DNA from 3 places in the Streptomyces sp. NPDC048496 genome. Region 2 is predicted to be linked to each of the others. Evidence: riboswitches for the same ligand, from Rfam matches in the RefSeq annotation. Region 2 holds a riboswitch; each other region holds the start of a gene.
What was found. A riboswitch is a leader RNA that binds a small molecule or an ion and turns the genes downstream of it on or off. The one in region 2 is predicted to bind cobalamin.

Region 1: linked by a shared signal. The riboswitch ahead of cobN (cobaltochelatase subunit CobN) and the one ahead of ACGFSA_RS22645 (CbtB domain-containing protein) in region 2 are both predicted to bind cobalamin.
Region 3: linked by a shared signal. The riboswitch ahead of ACGFSA_RS09375 (ribonucleoside-diphosphate reductase subunit alpha) and the one ahead of ACGFSA_RS22645 (CbtB domain-containing protein) in region 2 are both predicted to bind cobalamin.

What each region holds. Positions count from the first base shown of each region.
Region 1 is NZ_JBICXB010000048.1:31,207-39,073, reverse strand. Features, by position in the region: gene cobN (cobaltochelatase subunit CobN) at 1-2,588, opposite strand, end outside; cobalamin riboswitch at 2,660-2,797, opposite strand; gene cobG (precorrin-3B synthase) at 3,188-4,480, shown strand; gene ACGFSA_RS29325 (precorrin-8X methylmutase) at 4,537-5,163, shown strand; gene ACGFSA_RS29320 (precorrin-2 C(20)-methyltransferase) at 5,166-6,680, shown strand; gene ACGFSA_RS29315 (cobalt-precorrin-6A reductase) at 6,715-7,461, opposite strand; gene ACGFSA_RS29310 (cobalt-precorrin-5B (C(1))-methyltransferase) at 7,477-7,867, shown strand, end outside.
Region 2 is NZ_JBICXB010000026.1:82,766-90,632, reverse strand. Features, by position in the region: gene ACGFSA_RS22665 (inositol monophosphatase family protein) at 130-924, shown strand; gene ACGFSA_RS22660 (hypothetical protein) at 1,083-1,763, opposite strand; gene ACGFSA_RS22655 (GNAT family N-acetyltransferase) at 1,969-2,532, shown strand; gene ACGFSA_RS22650 (CbtA family protein) at 2,600-3,370, opposite strand; gene ACGFSA_RS22645 (CbtB domain-containing protein) at 3,399-3,617, opposite strand; adenosylcobalamin (AdoCbl) riboswitch at 3,621-3,769, opposite strand; gene ACGFSA_RS22640 (histidine phosphatase family protein) at 3,896-4,474, shown strand; gene ACGFSA_RS22635 (Asp23/Gls24 family envelope stress response protein) at 4,816-5,307, shown strand; gene ACGFSA_RS22630 (hypothetical protein) at 5,516-5,683, shown strand; gene ACGFSA_RS22625 (dihydrolipoyl dehydrogenase family protein) at 5,824-7,263, opposite strand; gene trxA (thioredoxin) at 7,380-7,751, shown strand; gene ACGFSA_RS22615 (aldehyde dehydrogenase family protein) at 7,861-7,867, opposite strand, start outside.
Region 3 is NZ_JBICXB010000006.1:169,142-177,008, reverse strand. Features, by position in the region: gene ACGFSA_RS09410 (carbohydrate ABC transporter permease) at 1-32, opposite strand, end outside; gene ACGFSA_RS09405 (carbohydrate ABC transporter permease) at 29-1,015, opposite strand; gene ACGFSA_RS09400 (extracellular solute-binding protein) at 1,099-2,379, opposite strand; gene ACGFSA_RS09395 (GntR family transcriptional regulator) at 2,685-3,455, shown strand; gene ACGFSA_RS09390 (DUF3311 domain-containing protein) at 3,646-3,900, shown strand; gene mctP (monocarboxylate uptake permease MctP) at 3,897-5,552, shown strand; partial or broken gene ACGFSA_RS09380 (GNAT family N-acetyltransferase) at 5,679-5,924, shown strand; cobalamin riboswitch at 5,964-6,102, shown strand; gene ACGFSA_RS09375 (ribonucleoside-diphosphate reductase subunit alpha) at 6,246-7,867, shown strand, end outside.

The DNA of each region.
Region 1 (7,867 bases), on a different contig from region 2:
TCGCCGGAGGTGCGCATCGCGCTGGTGCCCCACAGGGAGAGGCCGACCGAGGTGGGCCACTCGCCGTTGTCGGTGCGGTAGCGCTCCAGGAGCGAGTCGGCCAGGGCCTGACCGGTCTCCCAGGCGAGGCGGGACGGGACCGCCTTCGGGTCGACGGAGTAGAAGTTGCGACCGGTCGGCAGGACGTTGACCAGGCCGCGCAGCGGGGATCCGGAGGGGCCCGCCGGGACGAAGCCACCGTTCAGGGCGTGGACGGTGTGGTCGAGTTCGGCGGTGGTGGCGGACAGCCGGGGGACCACCTCGCGGGCGGCGAAGTCGAGGATGTCCGCGACCGGTCGCGGATGCGACGCTGTTACGGTCGCGACCGCTGCCGGGTCCCAGTCCGCGTCCTCCATCGCCTGGACCAGGGCGCGTGCCTGCTCCTCGGCCTCGTCGGCGGTGGTGCGGGTGGCAGCGGACTCGTCCAGCCCGAGTGCCTCGCGCAGGCCGGGCAGCGACGCCGTACCGCCCCAGATCTGGCGGGCGCGCAGGATCGCCAGGACCAGGTTGACCCGGTCCGCACCGGCCGGAGCACCGCCCAGGACGTGCAGGCCGTCGCGGATCTGGGCGTCCTTGATCTCGCAGAGCCAGCCGTCCAGATGCATGATGAACTCGTCAAAACCCTCGTCGTCCGGGCGGTCGTCGAGCCCGAGGTCGTGGTCGAGCTTGGCGGCCTGGATCAGGGTCCAGATCTGGGCGCGGATCGCGGGCAGTTTCGCCGGGTCCATCGCGGCGATCTGGGCGTGCTCGTCGAGGAGTTGCTCCAGGCGCGCGATGTCGCCGTAGCTGTCCGCGCGGGCCATCGGCGGCACGAGGTGGTCGATCAGGGTGGCGTGGACGCGGCGCTTGGCCTGCGTGCCCTCGCCCGGGTCGTTCACCAGGAACGGGTAGACGAGCGGGAGATCACCCAGTGCCGCGTCCGGGCCGCAGTCCGCGGACAGGCCCGCGTTCTTGCCGGGCAGCCACTCCAGGTTGCCGTGCTTGCCGAGGTGGATCATCGCGTCGGCCCCGAAACCGCCGTCGTCCCGCGCCGCCGCGATCCAGCGGTACGCGGCCAAGTAGTGGTGCGAGGGCGGCAGATCGGGGTCGTGGTAGATCGCGATCGGGTTCTCGCCGAAGCCGCGCGGCGGCTGGATGAGAATGAGGAGGTTCCCGCGGCGCAGGGCGGCGAGCACGATGTCGCCCTCCGGATTGCGGGAGCGGTCCACGAACATCTCGCCGGGCGGCGGACCCCAGTGCCGCTCGACGGCGTCGCGGAGGCCGGCCGGGAGCGTGGCGTACCAGCGCCGGTAGTCGGCGGCCGGGATACGGACCGGGTTGCGGGCCAGCTGCTCCTCGGTCAGCCACTCCTGGTCGTGGCCGCCGGCCTCGATCAGGGCGTAGATCAGCTCGTCGCCGTCGCCGGAGACCAGGCCGGGGAGTTCGTCCTCGGGCCCGAAGTCGTATCCCTCGGCGCGCAGTCGGCGCAACAGGGCGACGGCGCTGGCGGGGGTGTCGAGCCCGACGGCGTTGCCGATACGGGAGTGCTTGGTCGGGTAGGCGGAGAGGACGAGTGCCAGACGCTTGTCCCCGGCCGGGATGTGGCGAAGCCGTGCGTGGCGTACGGCGATTCCGGCGACGCGTGCGGCGCGTTCGGTGTCGGCGACGTACGCGGGCAGCCCGTCCTCGTCGACCTCCTTGAAGGAGAACGGGACGGTGATCAGCCGGCCGTCGAACTCGGGGACCGCGATCTGGCTGGCCGCGTCGAGCGGGGAGACACCCTCGTCGTTGTCCTCCCAGTCGCTGCGCGAGCTGGTCAGGCAGAGAGCCTGCAGGATCGGTACGTCGAGTCCGGTGAGCGCACCCGCGTCCCAGGACTCGTCGTCGCCGCCCGCCGATGCCTCGGCGGGCCGGGTGCCGCCCGCGGCGAGGACGGTGGTGACGATGGCGTCGGCGGCGCGCAGTTCGTCGATGAGTGCGGGTTCCGGGGTACGCAGCGAGGCGACGTACAGGGGGAGGGCACGGGCGCCCGCGTCCTCGACCGCCCGGCAGAGCGTGTCGACGAACGCGGTGTTCCCGCTCATGTGGTGGGCGCGGTAGTAGAGCACCGCGATGGTCGGGCCGTCGGTGGCGCGCGCGGTGCGCTCCAGGGGTCCCCAGGACGGTGCGGGCGCCGGGGGCTCGAAGCCGTGGCCGGTCAGCAGCACGGTGTCGGAGAGGAACCGGGCCAGCTGGTCCAGGTTGGCCGGGCCGCCGTGCGCCAGGTAGGCGTGGGCCTCGGCGGCGATCCCGATCGGGACGGTGGAGGCGGCCATCAGCTGGGCGTCGGGGGCCTGTTCGCCGGTGAGGACGACGACCGGCCTGCCGGTGGCGAGGACCTGGTCGAGCCCTTCCTGCCAGGCGCGGACACCGCCGAGGAGGCGTACGACGACGAGGTCGGTGCCGTCGAGGAGGGCGGGGAGGTCGTCGAGCGACAGGCGCGAGGGGTTGGCGTAGCGGTAGGTCACCGGACCGTCCGCGGCGCGGGCGCTGAGCAGGTCGGTGTCGGACGTCGACAGGAGCAGAATCATGCGGCGTCGGGCCTTCCTCGGGGTGTCCACGCCCCGGGCGGTGTCGAAATGGGGTCTCCCCTGCTCGAGCGGGGTCGAGAGCTCGGGGAAGGGAGTTCCTGACTCGCCCGGCCGCCCAGGCCGGACTCACAGTGGCGGGACCGCGCCGGACTCGCACCGGGCTTCCTCCCCTATCGCCGTCTTAGAGGCCTCGCACGTAGGTGGGGCGGCGTCGCGTGCCGATGGGCGGCGCCTGGCGGCGTTGTCGTCGGTCGACGACGCTCCGCGTCGCCTCCCTCCTCCGCCTTGCCAGGCTTGCCCCTCGCCCCGCTCCTTCCTCCACCCCACCTACGTGCGAGGCCTCTTAGAGCCTGTCGGGTGACCTTCGATCGGAGAGCGGACGCGGCGTGGTGCGTGCGATTCCAAGGCGCCGGGATGGCCTCGTAGCGGAGCTACTAGGGCATTTCGGCAACGCCGGAAGCGTGCGTGCCACGCCGTGACCGCCCGATCAGAGGTCGCCCGACAGGCTCTTAGGCGACGCCGGGCCGGGTGGCCCGTTGCTAGGCATAGTAAGGGCCTTGCATCGGATGGGATTCATACAGCTCGGAATGATGGTCGGTATGCTCGCCGCCATGTCCACTTCCGACACCCCGCCATCAACCCTGGGGGAGCCCGTCTCCCGTGACCGCGGCGATGCCTGCCCGGGGTCGCTGCGGCTCCACCGGGCGGACGACGGGGCGCTGGCGCGGGTCCGGATCCCCGGTGGCGTGCTGACTGCCCGACAGGCGGACGCGCTCCACGGTGCCGCGCGGGAGTTGGGCGACGGTGAGCTGCATCTCACTTCGCGGGGCAATGTCCAGTTGCGCGGCCTCGGCCTGGGGTGCGGCGGACGGCTCGCCGAACTCCTGTCCGGGGCAGGGCTGCTGCCGTCCCGGAGCCATGAGCGGATACGCAACGTCGTGGCCTCCCCGCTCTCCGGGCTCGACGGCCGGGGCCACCGGGATGTCCGGCCGTGGCTGACCGCGCTGGACGCGCTGTTGTGCGGAAGTGACAAAGCGGCCGGGTTGTCCGGCCGCTTTCTCTTCGCGCTGGACGACGGCCGTGGTGACGTTGATGCCCTGGGTGCGGATGTGACGTTGCTGGGGCGGAGCGACGGGAGCGCGCTCCTGCGGGTCGGGGCCGCGGAGGCAGTGCTGAGGGTCTCCGGGGACGACGCGCCGCGCGCGGCGCTCATCGCCGCCGAGACGTTTCTGGCGGCGGCGCGGGAGACGGGCGCCTGGCGTGTGAGCGAACTTCCGTTCGCTGCCGAGGAGTTGCTGGATTCGGTGAGGGCGGCGCTGCGGGTGGCCGGTGCCGCGGAGCGCGTACCGCCGGCGACGGCGGCGCAGGAGCCCGCGTACGGCGTCGTCTCCACCGCGGTCTGTGTGGGGGTGCCGCTCGGGCGGCTCACCGGTGCGCAGTGGGCGAGCCTGTCCCGCGTGGGCCGCGAGCTGCGGCTGACCCCGTGGCGGAGCGTCGTCGTGACGGGCGTGACGCCCGGCGACGCGGCGGCGCGGCTGCGCGAGTGGGGCGCGGCCGGATTGATCACCGGGCCCGACTCCGCGTGGACGGGGGTCGGTGCGTGCATCGGCCGGCCCGGCTGTGCGAAGTCCCTGGCGGATGTGCGGGGCGACGCGGAGGCTTTCGTGCGGACCGCCGGAGAGCTCGTTGCCGGGCAGCTCCCCGTCCACTGGTCCGGCTGTGAACGCCGCTGCGGTCACCCCAAGGGCGCCTGGGCCGACGTCGTCGCCGTTCCGGGCGGGCACCAGGTGGCCCAGGTCCGCGGCGGCGAACGGGGCGCCCCCGTGACGGTCCACGGCGGCCCGTCCGACCTGGCCGCCGCGGTGAACGCCGCCCGCCGCACCCGTACCTGAACCACCGACCCGAGGGCGCTGCAGCCCGACCACCGACCGGAGAGAGCGAAACCACCGTGTTCCAGTACGAGAAGGACGGACCGGCGATCTACCGCCAGTCCTTCGCCACCATCCGCGCCGAGGCGGATCTCGCGGGGCTGCCCGCCGACGTCAGCCAGGTCGCGGTCCGTATGATCCACGCGTGCGGCATGGTCGACCTCGTACGCGACATCGACTTCACCCCGGGGGTCGTGGCCGCTGCCCGCGTGGCGCTGCGCTCCGGTGCGCCGATCCTGTGCGACGTGGCCATGGTCGCCAGCGGGGTCACCCGCAAGCGGCTGCCCGCCGACAACGAGGTCATCTGCACCCTGTCGGACCCCACGGTCCCCGATCTCGCCAAGAAGCTGGGAACGACCCGCAGCGCCGCGGCGATGGAGCTGTGGCGGGACCGCATGGAGGGGGCGGTGGTGGCCGTGGGCAACGCACCGACCGCCCTGTTCCGGCTGCTTGAGATGATCGAGGAAGGCGCTCCGCGCCCGGCCGCCGTCATCGGTGTGCCCGTCGGCTTCGTCGGAGCCGCCGAGTCCAAGGACGCCCTGGCCGACCATCCGTCCGGTCTGGAACACCTGGTCGTACGGGGCCGCCGCGGCGGCAGCGCCATAGCCGCGGCCGCGCTCAACGCGATCGCCAGCGAGGAAGAGTAAGAGTGAGCGAGCAGAACACGGGCCGGCTGTACGGGGTGGGGCTCGGTCCCGGCGATCCGGCACTGATGACCGTACGCGCCGTGCAGACCATCGCCGAGGCCGATGTCATCGCCTATCACAGCGCCCGTCACGGACGGTCCATCGCGCGCTCCATCGCCGCCGAGCACATCCGCGCGGACCACATCGAGGAGAAGCTGGTCTATCCGGTCACGACGGAGACCACCGACCACCCGGGCGGCTACCGGGGTGCGATGGAGGAGTTCTACGGCGAGGCCGCGGCCCGGCTGGCCGTGCACCTGGACGCCGGGCGGACGGTGGCGGTCCTCGCCGAGGGCGACCCGATGTTCTACGGCTCGTACATGCACATGCACAAGCGGCTCGCCGACCGGTATCCCACCGAGGTGATCCCCGGGGTCACGTCGGTCAGCGCCGCTGCCGCCCGGCTCGGCACCCCGCTCGCCGAGGGCGAGGAGGTGCTGACGATCCTGCCCGGCACGCTGCCGGAGGAGGAGTTGACGGCCCGCCTGGCCGCCACCGACGCCGCCGTGGTGATGAAGCTGGGGCGCACGTTCCCCGCCGTGCGGCGCGCCTTCGAGGCCTCCGGGCGGCTGGACGAGGCGCACTACGTGGAGCGCGCCACGATGGCCGGGGAGCGCACCGGCGATCTCGCGGACACCGACCCGGACTCCGTTCCGTACTTCGCTGTCGCGGTGCTGCCCAGCCGGATCGACGCGCCCCGGCCGGAGGCGGCCGAGGACGCGGAGCGCGTGGGTGAGGTCGTGGTCGTCGGGACCGGTCCCGCCGGGCCGCTGTGGCTGACCCCGGAGTCCTGCGGGGCGCTGGCCGCCGCCGACGATCTCGTCGGCTACACCACGTACCTGGACCGCGTCCCGGTCCGCCCGGGACAGGCGCGCCACGGCTCCGACAACAAGGTGGAGTCGGAACGTGCCGAGTTCGCCCTCGACCTGGCCCGGCGCGGACGCCGCGTGGCCGTGGTCTCGGGCGGCGACCCGGGGATCTTCGCCATGGCGACCGCCGTGCTGGAGGTCGCCTCGCAGGACGCGTACGCGAAGGTGCCCGTGCGGGTGCTGCCCGGGGTGACCGCGGCCAACGCCGCCGCCGCCCGCGCGGGCGCGCCGCTCGGCCACGACTACGCCACGATCTCGCTCTCCGACCGGCTCAAGCCGTGGGAGGTGATCGCCACCCGGCTGTGCGCGGCCGCGGCGGCGGACCTGGTGCTGGCGCTGTACAACCCGGGTTCGCGGACCCGCACCGAGCAGGTGGGCAAGGCCCGTGACCTGCTGCTGGAGCACCGTTCGCCGGATACGCCGGTGGTGGTGGGCCGGGATGTGGGCGGGCCCTCGGAGAGCGTACGCATCGTCACCCTGGCGGAGCTGGAACCGGCCGAGGTCGACATGCGGACGATCCTGCTGGTCGGCTCCTCGCAGACGCGGTCGGTGCGGCGGGGGGACGGTCAGCAGATCGTGTGGACGCCGCGGCGCTACCCGGAGGCCTGAGGTCCCGCCTCACGGCCTGCCGCGGGGGAGGCCGTCAGCCGAGCAGGCCGGACAGCCAGTCCACGGCGAGTTCCGGCGTGGCGACCACGGGGACGCCGTCCGGGACCGGCGGCCGGCGGACCACCACCACCGGAACACCGGACTCCCGGGCCGCGGTCAGTTTCGGGGCGGTGGCGTCACCCCCGCTGTCCTTGGTGACGAGGACATCGATGCGGTGACGGCGGATCAGTTCGCGCTCCCCGCCGAGGGTGAACGGCCCCCGGTCCAGCAGGACCTCCATCCGCGCCGGGTGCGGTCCGTCGGGGGCGTCCACCGACCGCATCAGGAACCACTGCGAGTCGAGACCGGCGAAGGCGGCGAGCCCCATTCGGCCCGTGGTCAGGAAGACCCGCTCCCCGAGCCCGGGCAGCGCCTGCGCCGCCTCGGCCAGGGAGCCCACCGGGTGCCAGCGGTCGCCGTCCGTGGGCACCCAGCCGGGGCGGCGCAGAGCGAGCAGGGGAACATGGGCGGCGGCGGCGGCCGACGCCGCATGGAAGCTGATCGTCCCGGCGAAAGGATGGGTGGCATCGATGAGCGCGTCGACCCGGTGCGTACGCAGCCACACGGCGAGCCCCTCGGCTCCGCCGAACCCGCCCACCCGCACCTCGCCGGGCGGCAGCTTCGGACTGGCCACCCGGCCGGCCAGCGAACTGGTGACCCGGGCCCCGGCCGGGAGCGCCCCGGCCAGGTGCTCGGCGAGACGGCGTGCCTCCGTGGTGCCACCGAGGACGAGTACGTGCATGGGATCGGTCCAGACATGAGTGAGGCGAAGGGCGGGCGCAGCGCCCAACTCAAACACACCGGTCTGCGGCCGGGCTGGACGACCGGCGCCTGTGCGACCGCGGCCACGACCGCCGCGTACACCGCCCTGCTGACCGGCGACTTCCCCGACCCGGTGACCATCGTCCTGCCCAAGGACCAGCGCCCGGCGTTCGCGCTGGCGGTGGAGGAACTCGCCGGGGACCGGGCGACGGCCGGCGTGGTCAAGGACGCGGGAGACGACCCGGACGTGACGCACGGCGCGCTGGTACGGGCCACGGTGCGCCGGCTGCCGCCGGGATCGGGTGTGGTGTTCCGGGCCGGTCCGGGCGTGGGCACCGTGACCCGCCCCGGTCTGCCGCTCGACGTCGGCGAGCCCGCGATCAACC
Region 2 (7,867 bases):
TCCGCCTAGTCTGCGCTGGCGGGTTGATCCAGGAACGCGAGTCCGTTGGAAGACCGATAGGAGAGTCGATGAGCACGCTCAGATCCTCCGTCACAGTCCCGTCCTTACTCCTGTCGAACCGGGTGCTCCATGACGACTGACGCCGGTGTGAGCGACTGGGACCCCTGGCTGGCACGTGCCTTGGAGGCCGCGAGAGCCGGGGCGGACGCCCTGCGGACGGTTCACGCGGAGGCCAGGATCATCGAGACGAAGTCCGCGCCGGGAGACTTCGTCACCACCGCCGACGTCGCCTCCAACGAGGCGATCCTCAAAGTCATCGATCGTGCCGGTGCCCAGGTCGGTCTGGTGTGTGAGGACCACCCGGAGCGTCCGAGCGGTACCGGACTGCGGTGGGTCGTCGACGCCGTCGACGGGACCGGCAATCTCGCCCTGGGCATCCCGCACTACGTCGTCAGCATCGCTCTCGAGGAACGCGTCGGCGATGTCTGGGCGCCGCGCGTCGGCGTCGTGCACGACCCGAACCGCGATGAGGTCTTCTGGGCCGTCGACGGCGGCGGGGCCTGGCTCGGGAAGTCACGGCTTTCGGTACGGCCCCCGTGTCCCGCTCGCGATGCCGTCGTCGCGACCGAGTACGCGTACACCGCCGAGGGCCGAACCCGGCAGGCGCGCACCCTCACCGCGCTGCTGCCCGCCGTCCGCAGCGTGCGATCGAGCGGGAGCTCGGCTCTGAATCTGGCGTGGGTGGCCGCCGGCCGCCTCGACGGGTTCCTCGAAGACGAGCCGGAGCGCTGGGACTGGGCCGCCGGGGCGCTCATCTCCCGTGAGGCGGGCGCTCACTGCACCCCATGGGGAACCGGAGTCATCTGTGCCGGGCCGGCCTTGGCGGCCGAGCTGCGGGCGCTGGTCAACACCGCGGAGTACTGAAAGATGCCCGACGCACTGCGTATCGCCGTCGTTGGTTACGGACAGGTCGCCCGCCTCCACGCCGAGATCACCCTGGCCGAGGGGCAGGTGCTCCACCGTGTGGTGGGGCGCCTGCCGGAACCGACCGCCGACTTCGCGAAGGAGTTCGGCATCGCCCATCACGGAGTCTCGCTCGACGAGGCGCTCGCGGACGACGCGACCGCGTTGCGGGCCAACTCGCGGCCCCGGTACCGAGGGTCGTCCTGCCCGTCCGGCGTCAGGCCCGACAGTGCGTTCAGGAACAGCGCGGCGAAGTCGTCCTCCAGGTACTTGATCGTCACGTGGTCCTTGGCCTGGCGGCGACGGGCCTGGTTGACCTGCACCTGGGACGCCTGCTCACCGAAGTAGGCCGTGCCCTGCTTGTACGTGAACGGCTCCGCGTCCGTGTACCCTTCGTCAACCGCCCATCGGTAGAAGCTCGCCAGGATGCCCACGTTCTGGTTCCACGTCGACGCCTCGAAACGGTGCTTGATCGGCCCGGTCGCCCGGTACACGGCGTACGCGCCCAGGGCCGACTTCAGCCGCATCCGGGTGTCGAACAGACCCACCCCGTGCTCGGCCAGGAACTCCATCCACTCCTTCACCGTGCGGGCGTAGTAGGTACACGACTTCGGCGCCGGGCACCCATTCGTCGGCAGCTCACGAAGCCACCGGTTCACCGCCACAGTCGGCCGCGGCCCCGAGACGTCCTCGAAGAAGAGGTCGTCATCGATCAGGACCGGCATCCCCTCCGGGATCGCGGGCTTGGCCGGGACATCCCAGTCCTCCCACCCTCGAGAGGAATAGAACACATTTTCCATTCCGCCGACCCTGTCACCCGACACAGCACAGTGCAACATGCAAACCCGCTGGCCCTGCCCCTGCCGCACCCCTGTGGCAACACGACAACAAAGCGAGAACAACACGTATCAGCGTCACCCAGCCCTGCTACCCACTCCCTCAGGCAGCAAAAATTCCGATAATTCCGGTGCGCCGAAGCTCGCCGCCGTGATATTCCGACGAGTCATGGGAGATCTTCTGACACCTCGACTCGTACTCCACCCGTTGAGTCCCGCCGAGGCGGAGAACATAGTGGCCCGCCGTCCGGGGCCGGGCGCCCTGTGGGCACCGGAGTACCCGACCGACGGCGACGCGGCCGGGGCCGGACATTTCTTGGAACACTGCGCCGACACCGGCAACCCCCAGCCGTTCGGCGCCTACGAGATCCGCCTCCGCCAGGACGGACACGCCATAGGCGGAGTGGGCTTTCACGGCGCTCCGAACGCGGAGGGGCAGGTGACGATCGGCTACGGCCTGACCCCTGCGGCGCGCGGCAAGGGGTACGCCGCCGAGGCGCTGCGGGCGCTGCTGGAGTTCGCCCGCGACGAGGGCATCGCCGCCGTGAACGGCGATGCCGACCTCGACAACATCGCGTCCCACCACGTCATGGTGGCGGCAGGCATGCGGTTCGTCAGGGCGGACGACCGGGTGAAGCACTTCCTGATCGACTGGTCGGACACGTCGGAGGCGTCGGACGCAACGGATGCGACGTACGTGGCTGAAGCGACCGACGCGACGGACGCCGCATAGACGGGAGAACCCGCCGGGGCTTCCCGGCGGGTTCTCCCGTCATACGGCCGACGAGTCGGCCGGCGCCTCAGCTCGCAGCGGCTGTGGCGTGGGACGTGGTACCGCCCCCGGCCGTCACCGTGCCGGCCTTCGGCACCAGCAGCCGCTCGGTCAGATAGCCGAAGACCAGACCGAACGTGGTCCACAGCGTGGCCTGAACAGCGAGGGTGGCGAGGCGGAACTCCCACAGCAGACTGGCCGGGAAGCCCTTGCCGACCTCGTTGAACGAGGGCAGGAAGGCGTAGGCCAGCCCGATGACGAGCACATAGGCGGCGGACGCGGCAATGGACGCGTTCCAGTTGCCCAGGCGGGGAGCCAGCCGTTTGCCGAAGATGACGGCAGCGACGGCCAACAGCACGCTGAGGACGACCATCAGGAAGAACAGGGTGGTGCGTTGGCCGATCGTGTCGGGGTGTCCGACAGCCGGCGGATTGGCCGGGTATTTGAGGAACGGCACGACATACACGGTCAGCAGGGCGCCGAACGCGATCAATGCGGCCGTGGCCCTCGGGCCGAACCTGCCGATGCGGCCGAGGGCGTAGCAGAAGACCAGCGCGGCGATGCCGCCGATCGCCACACCGAAGACCAGGACACCGGTGGCGAGACCCGCGGTGGACTGCATGGTGCGGCTGACAAGTTCCTCGCCGCCGTGCTCGTGGCCGTGAGCCTCTTCGAGCGCGATCGCCGCGTCCACCCGGGATTCACCGAGGAAGTAGGCGACGGCAAGAGCGAGCGCGCCGGCGGCAAGTCCGGCCAGCATGCCGCGGACGAGCAGCGCTCTGACAGATATGGAGTTCATGAGCGGTTCCCCTGAGGTGCGCGGCGTGTCAGTGGCAGGGGAAACCGAGCAGGTGGCGACCGTCGTGAACCCACTCGTGGACACCTTCGCCGGAGATGACAGCGGTGGCACCCTGCTCGGCGCCGACAAAGTACAGCAGGACGAGCATGAGGATGCCGAAGAAGACCGCCCACGGGGCAATGGCCTTCAGCGAGATGGGGGTGATGGCGGGTGTGGCGACGGTTGCGGGGGCAGCAGTCTGTGCCATGGCAGAACCTCCTGAGGGAACACGCGTCCCGATCGTGGTGCCTGAGACGACAGTGCCGGGTCTGACTTCCCGCAGGGGTACGGGTTCACAGTGGCGCGACCGTGCCGGATTCTCACCGGACTTCCGTCACACCGTCGTCATGTTCATCGCGACCTTACCGCCTGCGGGCACGCGCCGCCATGGCGCCATCTGCGGGGCCGGAAGGCCCGGATGCCGTGGTGTGCTTACCCGAAAGGCCACAGTTCAGGGAGTTGACACCGGTGTTGACGGTACAAGTGATGTTGATCTCGCCGGCGCTCAATGCTGCGCTGCGTGAAGCCCGTTTCGACGGCGACGCCCCGCTCGACGCGTCCGGTGTCGGGCGGGCGCGTGCGGCCGCTGCCGCGGTGCCTGCCGCCGATCGCCGGGTGTGCGGAGCGGACGAGCGGTGCGCCGGGACCGCCGAGGCGCTGGGGCTGCGGTCCGAACCCGAACCGGCCCTCCGCGGCTGGGACTTGGGGCGCTGGAGCGGGCAGCGGCTGGCGAAGGTGAGCGAGGCCGAGCCGGAGGCGGTGTCGGTCTGGCTGTCCGGCCCTTCGGCGGCACCGCACGGCGGTGAGTCGCTGCTGGACCTGTGTGCGCGGGTGGGCGGCTGGCTGGACTCGTCGCATCGGGACGGCGCCGGGGACGGCCGCGTGATCGCCGTGGTCGAACCCGCGGTGGTGCGCGCCGCGATCGTGCACGCGCTGGGCCTTCCGCCGCAGGCGTTCTGGCGGTTGGATGTCGCCCCATTGACACTGACAGAGCTCAGCGGCCGGTCCGGCCGCTGGAACCTGCGCTGCGGGCGGTCCCTGAGCACCGGAACCGACGCCCCGTAACCCGGCGTCGGCCTCCACCGCCGGGCCGGCCCGCCCTGCCGGTGGCGGACTGTACCTCCCCTCCCCGCCGGCACCTTGAGGCGAGCGCCCGAGGCCGGACCCCCCACAACGCCGCCAGTACCCACCCATCCCCTCCGCGGCAGGCGCCCGTGGGTCCGCCCACATACCGTTCCTGAGCAAGCCCACGAGCCCACCATCACACGATCGAGTTAAACCGTCCTCGTGCGCCACTCACCGGCAAGCAGTTACCAACCCCTACCGCTCGAGCAATGTTGACAAATGGTACGTAAACTGACCAAGGCGTTCGAATCCACCTTCTCCCTTCGGAAGGGCGACCGACCATGACCGATCAAACGCAGGTGAACCGGCCCGAGACCACCCGCCCGCAATCCGAGGCCGCGCACGGAGCAGGACCGCACGGCGGAAACCGCCGAACGGAACCTGGGTCGCGGGGCCGAACCACGATCGCCGACGGCGTGGTGGCGAAGATCGCCGGGCTGGCGGCCCGTGGCGTGCCCGGAGTCCAGGGCATGGGAGGGGGATTCGCCCGCGGTATGGGGGCCGTGCGGGAGCGGGTGCCCGGAGCGGGAAGTCAGTCCGTCACCAGCGGTGTCAAGGTCGAGGTCGGCGAGGTCCAGACGGCGGTCGACCTGTCGATCATCGTCGAATACGGATACTCGATCGTCGAGCTCACGGGCGACGTCCGGACCGAGGTGATCGCCGCCATCGAGCGGATGACCGGTCTGGAGGTCGTGGAGGTCAACATCTTGGTGAGCGACGTGAAACTGCCCGACGAGGAAGAGGAACAGCAGGTGGAGAGGCGGGTCGCGTAGCGGTTCGCCGGACCGGATCGCGCCTGGTCGAAGGGGGCACCGGCCGTGTCGTCGGCCTGAGACTCCGGCTGTCTCACGAGGTCCGTCGAGCTGTCCGGGCCCCCAGTGGTCACTGCCCGGCGGCCCTGGACGGCCGTACGAGCGACAGCAGTCGCCGGCGACGCGGAGGTACGCCGCCCGGCGCATACTCGAAGGTGGCCCTCAAAGATTGGGGGACGCGATGATCGTCCTCGGAGTCATTCTGCTCGTGCTCGGCATGGTGGCCGGGATTTCCTTCTTGTGGACCATCGGCGTCGCCCTGGTGCTGATCGGTGCGGTCCTCTGGATTCTCGGTGCTGTCGGCCGCGGGATCGGTGGGCGGCGCCACTACTGGTGAGAGCCGGAAAACGCATCGCCCCGTGAGCTCACCGGCACTTCGTCGTTGCATCTGCGCGGGACGACGGACCCCGTCGGCGTGTCCCGTCGTCCCTCGGAGGGAGGAGGGGACACGCCGACACACCGGCCCACCAGCCGTACTCAGCCCCGGTACGCCTCCAGCAGGCGCAGCCACACCTCGCTGATCGTCGGATAGGCCGGGACCGCGTGCCAGAGCCGGTCGATGGGGACCTCACCCGCAACGGCGACCGTCGCCGAGTGCAGCAGCTCGCCGATGCCGGGGCCGACGAAGGTGACGCCGAGTACGATCTCGCGGTCGAGGTCGACGATCATGCGGGCGCGGCCCCGGTAGCCGTCCGCGTACAGTCCGGAGCCGGCGACAGCGGCGAGGTCGTGGTCGACGGCGCGGACCCGGTGCCCGGCGCGCTCGGCCGCGGCGAGGGTGAGCCCGACGGATGCGGCCTCCGGGTCGGTGAAGACGACCTGGGGTACGGCCGCGTGGTCGGCGGTGGCGGCGTGGGCGCCCCAGCGGCCGGTCGCCGGCGGCGCGCCGCCCTGTGCGCGGGCGGCGATCGCGGCACCCGCGATGCGGGCCTGGTACTTGCCCTGGTGGGTGAGGAGCGCCCGGTGATTGACGTCGCCGACTGCGTACAGCCAGTTGCTGCCCTCGACGCGGCAGCTGTCGTCGACCGCGAGCCAGGATCCGGGCTTCAGATCCACCGTCTCCAGGCCCAGGTCGTCGGTGCGCGGGGCACGGCCGGTGGCGAAGAGGATCTCGTCGGTCTCGATGCGCTCGCCGTTGTCCAGTTCCACGGTGACCGGTCCGTCGGGGCCGGCACGCCGCACGGACGTGGCGGAGACGCCCGTACGGACATCGGCTCCGGCCTCGGTGAGGGCCTCGGCGACCAGCTCGCCCGCGAACGGCTCCATCTTCGGCAGCAGCCCCTTGCCGCGGATCAGCATCGTCACCTGCGCGCCGAGAGCCTGCCAGACGGTGGCCATCTCCACGCCGACGACTCCCCCGCCGACGATCACCAGTCGGCCCGGCACCTCTTTGGCGCTCGTCGCCTCGCGGCTGGTCCAGGGGCGGGCGTCGGCGACTCCGGGAAGGTCGGGAACGACGGCGCGACTGCCGGTGCAGACGGCGACGGCATGCCGGGCGGTCAGCCGGTGTCCGGAGCCGTCAGGGCCTGTGACGGAAACCTCCTTCGTGCCGGTCAGACGTCCCTGACCCCGGTAGACGTCCGCGCCGATCCCCTCCAGCCAGGCGACCTGTCCGTCGTCCTTCCAGTGCGAGGCGTACTCGTCACGGCGGGCGAGGACGGCCGCCGTGTCCAGGAGTCCCTGGACCGCCGCGCTCAGTCCGGGGACCTTGCGCGCGTCGGCGCGGGCCACGACCGGGCGCAGCAGCGCCTTGCTGGGCATGCACGCCCAGTACGAGCACTCGCCGCCGACGAGCTCCTTCTCGACAACCGCCGTGGACAGTCCAGCGGCCCGGGTCCGATCCGCCACGTTCTCACCCACAGGTCCCGCACCGATCACCACGACGTCGTACACGGCGTTCTCCACAGCATCTGTCATGGGGACAGTCTGGCCGCAGGTGTGAGCGGTGGCCACACGGGCAGGCGGAATAGCGCGGAACCGGTCACGGTTGTGGCGGACACGTCCGAACGGGCACAGGAAGAGGTAACGAGAGCATGAGCACCGTAGAGCTCACCAAGGAAAACTTCGATCAGGTCGTCAGCGAGAACGAGTTCGTCCTGATCGACTTCTGGGCTTCCTGGTGCGGCCCGTGTCGGCAGTTCGCGCCGGTGTACGACGCGGCGTCCGAGCGCCACGCCGACCTGGTCTTCGCCAAGGTCGACACAGAGGCGCAGCAGGAGCTGGCGGCGGCCTTCGAGATCCGGTCCATTCCGACCCTGATGATCGTCCGGGACAATGTGGCGGTGTTCTCCCAGCCGGGGGCCCTGCCGGAGACGGCTCTCGAGGATGTCATCGGGCAGGCCCGCAAGCTGGACATGGACGAGGTCCGCAAGTCCATCGAGGACCAGCAGAAGGAACCGAAGTAGGCGGCGCGAGCGCGCGACGGTGAAGGGGCCCGGCCGGTTGGCCGGGCCCCTTCGGCGTCCGGATATCCCTGGGGGTGTCCGCCCCCATCCGCCGGTCTGATCCGCCGGCCTAGAAG
Region 3 (7,867 bases), on a different contig from region 2:
GGCCAGATCCGGCCGAACAGTGAGCGCCTCACAGCTCGTCCTCCTCTTGCTTGAGTACGGTGCGCAGGTAGTAACCGGTCATCGCCAGCAGGACGATGATCGTCAGGAACGAGATGGCCGCACCCATGCCGAAGTGCTGGTTGCCGACGCCTTCGACGAACGCGTAGACGGGCAGGGTCTCGGTGAGCCGGTCCGGGCCGCCGCCGCTGATCGCGAAGAGCTGGGCGAAGGACTTGAAGACCCAGATGACCTCGAGGAACGTCGTGGCCAGCAGGAACGGCTTGAGGAACGGGAGCGTCACCGAGGTGAAGCTCTTCCAGGTTCCGGCGCCGTCGAGCGAGGCGGCCTCGTACAGCTCCTTGGGGATCGTCGTCGACGCGGCGTACAGGTTGATCGCCACGAACGGGATGGACTGCCAGACGATCACCAGGGTGACCAGCGAGAAGGTGGAGAACTGACTGCTCGTCCAGTTGAAGTCGGCCATCGAGTGCCAGCCGAGGCTGTCGAGGACGTAGTTGACGACACCGAACCGCTGGGCGAACAGCCACTGGTAGACCGTGGTCGCCGCGATCATCGGCATGGCCCAGGCGAGCACCAGGCCCAGCATGAGCAGCAGTCGCATCTTCTTGCCCAGCCGCGCGAGCAGCAGGCCGACCAGCATCCCGAGCAGCATGATCAGGACGACGTTGGCGGCGGTGAAGAGGACCGACCGCTCGACGACCTTCCAGAAGTCCGAGCTGCCGAGGACTTCCTTGTAGTTGTCGACGCCGTTCCACTCGGTCAGGTGGAGGATCAGCTGGCGCGGGTTGAGGTTCTGGAACGACAGCATGCCGTTCTTGACCAGTGGGTAGCCCAGAAGCACCGCTGTGGCGAGCAGTGCGGGCAGGAGGAGGAGGTAGGGGGCGAATCCGCCGGCCCGCTCCATGCTCGATGCGGCAGGGCCGCCCGGAGGGGCGTCATCCTTGCGGACGCCGGCTGCCGGGACCGAGTCCACTGTTTCGGTCTGCACTGACATGCTCGCCATCTCTTCTGGGGCCGTACGGTCGAGTCACGCGCGAGCGCCGGGGGGCGGCAGATGCCGCCCCCCGCCGCGTGCGGTCAGCTCTTCTGCGAGAGACGCTTGTTGATCTCCGCCTCGACCGCCTTGGCGGCGTCGGCCGGGGACTTACCGTTCAGCACCGCGGTCATGTAGCTCTTGATCGGGTTGGGTGCGTTCTCGACAGCGGCCCACTCGGGGATGAGCGGGGTGGTGCCACCACCGGCGGCGGCCGGGGCCGCGGCCTCGGCGGCGCCGTTGCCGGTCAGGTTGGAGTTGAGCGACTCCTTGTTCGGGATGACGCCGTTCTCCTTGGCCAGCTGGCCCTCGAACTGGTCGGACAGGGCGAGCTTCAGGAACTCCTTGGCGAGGTCCTGCTTCTTGCTGCCCGCGGCGACCGCGAAGTTGGAGCCACCGAGGAAGACGCCCTCGGGCTTGTCGGCGGTCTCACCCGGGATGGTGAAGTAGCCGATGTCGCCCTCGATCGTCTTGTTGGCCGCGATGGCCGTGCCGGCCTCCCAGCCCATGCCGATGAAGGCACCGACCTTGCCCTTGGCGAACACCTCGGCCTGCTGCGGGGTGGCCTCGTCCTTGTCCTTGGGGGCCTTGGAGTAGGACTGGTACTTCTTGTAGAGCTCCATGGCCGCGGTGACCTTGGGGTCGGAGAGGTTGGAGACGTACGTGTCGCCTTCCTTCTTCACGAGGTCCGCGCCCTGGCCGATGGTCAGGCCGTCGAAGAAGTACCAGTTCTGGCCGGGCATGTAGATCGGCTCGGCCTTGCCCTTCTTCTTGATGGCGTCGAGGTCCTTGAAGAACTCGTCGCGCGTCTTCGGGGTGTCCGTGATGCCGGCGTCGGCCCAGACCTTCTTGTTGTAGATGACGACGCGGTTGGCGAAGTACCACGGGGCGGCGTACTGCTTGCCGTCGAAGACGGAGGACGTGTTGAGCGCGTCGACCCAGTCGCCGCCGATCTCCTGCTTGAGGTCGCTCAGGTCGGCGAGGCCACCGGTGGCCGCGTAGGCCGGGGTCTGGGTGTTGCCGACCTCGATGACGTCCGGCGGGGTCGACTCGGAGAGAGCCGTCGTGATCTTCTGCTGAATGCCGTCCCACTTCTGGGTCTGGAACTTCAGCGTGGCGCCGGTCTTCTTCTTGAAGGCGGCGGTGAGGTCCTTGGTCCAGCCGGGAGGCGTGGAGCCGTCCATGGCCCAGACGGTCAGCGTCTGGCCCTTGTAGCTGTCGGGCCCGGTCTTCTTGCTGCTGTCGGTCTTGTCGTCCGAGCCACAGGCAGTGGCACCGGCCAAGAGAGCCACGACACCAATGGCCGCGATGAGTCCGCGCTTCACGACACCCTCCTCAGGGATGCAAGAGAATTCCCCCCACCACCCGAGATCGCCGTCCGTCGCACAATTGCGTACGACGGGTACTGCCCGTGGGGCTGGGACCTGGTCTTTAATGGTTTAGACCAGTACTCGGAGCTTGGCCTAGACCTTTAGGGGTGTCAAGGGTGTATAAGAAGCGCACTCGCGTCCGTTATAGGACCGACACCTGAGGGAGGGCGACGAGCCGTGACCGGACCGTGCCACCATGTGAGCCGCGACAGACGGAGGAGCAGGTGACGGCAGCAACGCAGCAGTCGGGAAGGCGGGCCATGAGTGCCGACGGGGGCAGTACCGAGAACGAGACGGGCGCGGGCGTGGGCACGCGCACCGCGCGGGTCCCGAAGTACTACCGGCTGAAGCGCCACCTCCTCGACATGACGGACACCATGCCGCCCGGCACCCCGGTGCCACCGGAGCGGACCCTGGCCGCCGAGTTCGACACCTCGCGCACCACCGTGCGCCAGGCGCTCCAGGAGCTGGTCGTCGAAGGCCGGCTGGAGCGCATCCAGGGCAAGGGCACGTTCGTGGCCAAACCGAAGGTCTCGCAGGCCCTGCAGCTCACCTCGTACACCGAGGACATGCGCGCCCAGGGTCTGGAACCGACATCGCAGCTCCTGGACATCGGATATGTCACGGCCGACGACACCCTCGCGGGGCTGCTGGACATCACCACCGGCGGCCGGGTGCTGCGGATCGAGCGACTCCGCCTGGCCAGCGGTGAACCGATGGCCATCGAGACCACGCACCTTTCGGCCAAACGCTTTCCCGCGTTGCGTCGTTCGCTGGTGAAGTACGCCTCGCTCTACACGGCGCTGGCCGAGGTGTACGACGTACGGCTCGCCGAGGCCGAGGAGACGATCGAGACCTCGCTCGCCACCCCACGCGAAGCCGGCCTGCTCGGTACGGACGTGGGCCTGCCGATGCTCATGCTGTCCCGTCACTCCCTGGACGGACGCGGCGAACCGGTCGAATGGGTGCGGTCGGTGTACCGCGGCGACCGTTACAAGTTCGTGGCGCGTCTGAAGCGGCCGACCGAATGAGACCGCGGACCGGCTCCTGACCGGACAACTGTCCGGCCCCGGACAGAGCATCAGGAGCCGGTCCCCCGGGCAGAATCCCTCCAGCGGCTCCGTCACACTTTTGCCGGGCAGGGGGTGACGGCGGCCGGAACACTCCCCTAGATTGCCTGCGCATTACAACAGGTGATCAGCGAGGGGACGGAGTCGCCACATGCCCGAGGAAACAGACGCGAAACCACCGACAGTCACACCGGTGAGAGTGCTCATCGCCCTCTGTCTCGCCGCCCCGTTCGTGGCGATGCTCTGGGTGGGTTCGTACGCGAAGGTGGACCCCACCTTCATCGGCATCCCGTTCTTCTACTGGTACCAGATGGTATGGGTGCTGATCTCCACGGCGCTCACGATGGTCGCGTACAAGCTCTGGCAGCGTGACCAGCGCGCCCGCAAGGGGGGTACGTCGGCGTGAAGGACGGTGTGAACGGCGTCGCGCTCGGCGTCTTCATCTTCTTCTTCCTGGCCGTCACGGTCATCGGCTTCATGGCCGCGCGCTGGCGCAAGGCCGAGAACGAGGCCAGTCTGGACGAATGGGGCCTGGGCGGCAGGTCGTTCGGCACCTGGGTCACCTGGTTCCTCCTCGGCGGCGACCTGTACACCGCGTACACCTTCGTCGCCGTACCCGCCGCGATCTACGCAGCAGGAGCGGCCGGCTTCTTCGCGGTCCCGTACACCATCCTGGTGTACCCGCTGATCTTCACCTTCCTGCCGCGCCTGTGGTCGGTCTCGCACAAGCACGGGTACGTCACCACCTCGGACTTCGTCCGAGGTCGCTTCGGATCGAAGGGTCTGTCGCTGGCGGTCGCCGTCACCGGCATCCTCGCCACGATGCCGTACATCGCGCTCCAGCTCGTCGGCATCCAGGCGGTGCTGGACGTGATGGGCGTCGGCGGCGGCGAGAACACCAACTGGTTCGTCAAGGACCTGCCGTTGCTGATCGCGTTCGCGGTGCTCGCCGCGTACACGTACTCCTCCGGGCTGCGCGCCCCCGCGCTGATCGCGTTCGTCAAGGACGGGCTGATCTACCTGGTCATCGCGGTGGCGATCATCTACATCCCGATCAAGCTGGGCGGCTTCGACGACATCTTCGCCGCCGCGCAGGAGAAGTTCGCGGGCCCGCCCGGAGGGAAACCGACCGGCGCGCTGGCTCCCGCCGAGGCCAACCAATGGACCTACGCCACTCTGGCGTTGGGCTCGGCACTGGCACTGTTCATGTATCCGCACTCGATCACGGCGACGCTCTCCAGCCGCAGCCGCAATGTGATCCGGCGCAACACCACGATCCTGCCGCTGTACTCGCTGATGCTGGGCCTGCTGGCGCTGCTCGGCTTCATGGCGATCGCCGCCGGAGTCAAGGTGGAGAACGGACAGTTGGCGATCCCGCAGCTGTTCGAGAACATGTTCCCCGACTGGTTCGCCGGCGTGGCGTTCGCCGCGATCGGCATCGGCGCGCTGGTTCCCGCCGCGATCATGTCGATCGCCGCGGCGAACCTGTTCACCCGGAACATCTACAAGGACTTCCTGAAGCCCGACGCGACCCCGGCCCAGGAGACGAAGGTCTCCAAGCTGGTGTCGCTGCTGGTGAAGGTCGGTGCACTCGTCTTCGTCCTCACCATGGACAAGACGGTCGCGATCAACTTCCAGCTGCTCGGCGGGATCTGGATCCTGCAGACGTTCCCGGCGCTGGTCGGCGGCCTGTTCACCCGGTGGTTCCACCGCTGGGCGCTGCTCGCGGGCTGGGCGGTCGGCATGGCGTACGGCACGCTCGCCGCGTACGGAGTGGCGAGCCCGACCCACACCCAGGCGCACTTCGGCGGCTCCTCGAAGGAGATCCCGGGGATCGGCGAGATCGGCTACATCGGTCTGACGGCGTTCGTGCTTAACGCCGTGGTGACGGTGGTGCTGACCTTCGTCCTGAACGCGGTGAAGGCCCCGGCGGGCGTCGACGAGACCTCCCCGGCGGACTACACGGCGGACACGGGCGACCCGGGCGTCCAGGTGGAACTCCCCTCGGCCAGGCCCGAGTCGAGCCCGTCACCCGACGCGAGCCCGTCCGCCGGCTAGTGCCCTTCGTCCGGATCGGGCCCGATCCGGACGAAGGGCCCTGGTTCCCTCGCCGGACGGGCTGCACCCAGCCCGTCCGGCGTCACCCACCGGTACGGCACACTCCCGGCATGGACCTGTCGATCCGCCGAATTCCGGATGCTCGCCGTCGCACGGGCGGCGCGCGGCCCCGGGGCGGGCGAGGCGCTCGTGCGGGCCTGTATCGACCGGGCACGGGCCACGAAGGGCGTCGCGCGGCTCGTCCTGTCCACCCAGCCGACCATGTCCGGCGCCCACCGGATCTACCATCGGCTCGACTTCGTACGCACGCCGGAACGCGACCGGGATCCCCTTGCGGGCCTCGCGCTGCTCACGTACAGCCTGGGCCTCTGAACCGATTCGACACAACATGTGGGGGCCACCTCATCGGACGGCCCCCACATGTATGCTCGTGCTCGCTGTCGCCGCAGGGAAATCCGGTGCGAATCCGGAACTGTCCCGCAACGGTATGTTCAGGGCCCTTTTGCGCACCCTGAAAGTCCGAGGACCTGCCGACAGCGCGTCCGGCTCGACCGATCCGGACGCCCAGACGTCCGGGCCTCGCGGATGGGCCGGTGGACGCCGCACACAGTGCTGCCCTCCTTCTTCGGGCATGCCTCCACGCGGCTGCCCCGCTCCCCCGCCGGCCCCGAGCCGAGCGAGGGAGAGCACCACGTGACCATCGCGCCAGCCGATCCGGCTTCAGTCGCCGAGTCCGCGGGAACCACGAATGACGGACCCGGGACCGCACTGCTGCGGACCCTGACCGACCTCACTGCCGATCTGCCCGACACCGACCCCGGCCGCGTCGCCGCCGCCGCGCTGCGCGGCCGCAACGCCGCGTCGGACGAGGCGGAGTTGCGCGCGCTGGCCACCGAGGCCGCCGCGGGTCTGATCGCCGAGGACCCCGCGTACTCCCGGCTCGCCGCCCGCCTCCTGACTCGCACCATCGCGGACGAGGCGGCCGGTCAGGGCGCGCTGTCGTTCTCCGCGTCGGTCGCCGTCGGCCACCGCGAGGGTCTGATCGCGGACCGTACGGCCGCGTTCGTGGCGCTCCACGCGGCCCGGCTCGACGCGCTGGTCGAGCAGTCCCTCGCCGACGGCGCCGACGACCGGTTCGGCTACTTCGGGCTGCGGACACTGCACAGCCGCTATCTGCTGCGTCACCCGCTCACCCGCCAGGTCATCGAGACGCCGCAGCACTTCATGCTGCGCGTCGCCGCCGGTCTCGCCGAGGACGAGTCGGTGCGCGCACTGGACGAGGTCGCCGCACTGTACGGCCTGATGAGCCGCCTCGACTACCTCCCCTCCTCCCCCACACTCTTCAACTCCGGCACCCGGCACCCGCAGATGTCCTCCTGCTATCTGCTGGACTCGCCGTTGGACGAGCTCGACTCCATCTACGACCGCTACCACCAGGTGGCGCGACTCTCCAAGCACGCGGGCGGCATCGGCCTCTCGTACTCCCGGATCCGCGCCCGCGGTTCGCTGATCCGCGGCACCAACGGGCACTCCAACGGCATCGTGCCGTTCCTGAAGACGCTCGACGCCTCGGTCGCCGCAGTGAACCAGGGCGGCCGCCGCAAGGGCGCCGCCGCCGTCTACCTGGAGACGTGGCACGCGGACATCGAGGAATTCCTGGAGCTGCGCGACAACACGGGCGAGGACCAGCGGCGTACGCACAACCTCAACCTGGCGCACTGGATCCCGGACGAATTCATGCGCCGGGTCGACGCGGACGGCGACTGGTCGCTGTTCTCCCCCGCCGACGTGCCGGAACTGGTCGACCTGTGGGGCGACGAGTTCGACGCCGTGTACCGGGCCGCCGAGGCCAAGGGCCTGGCCCGCAAGTCGATGCCCGCGCGTGAGCTGTACGGCCGGATGATGCGGACGCTCGCGCAGACCGGTCAGGGCTGGATGACGTTCAAGGACGCCTCCAACCGGACGGCCAACCAGACCGCCGAGCCGGGTCGCGTCGTCCACTCGTCGAACCTGTGCACCGAGATCCTCGAAGTCACCGACGACGGCGAGACCGCCGTCTGCAACCTCGGTTCGGTCAACCTCGGTTCGTTCGTGGCCGACGGCGACATCGACTGGGAGCGGCTGGACTCCACCGTCCGTACCGCCGTGACGTTCCTCGACCGGGTCGTCGACATCAACTTCTACCCGACCGAGCAGGCCGGCCGCTCCAACGCCCGCTGGCGTCCGGTGGGGCTGGGCGCGATGGGGCTCCAGGACGTCTTCTTCCGGCTGCGGCTGCCGTTCGACTCCCCCGAGGCCCGCGTGCTCTCCACGAA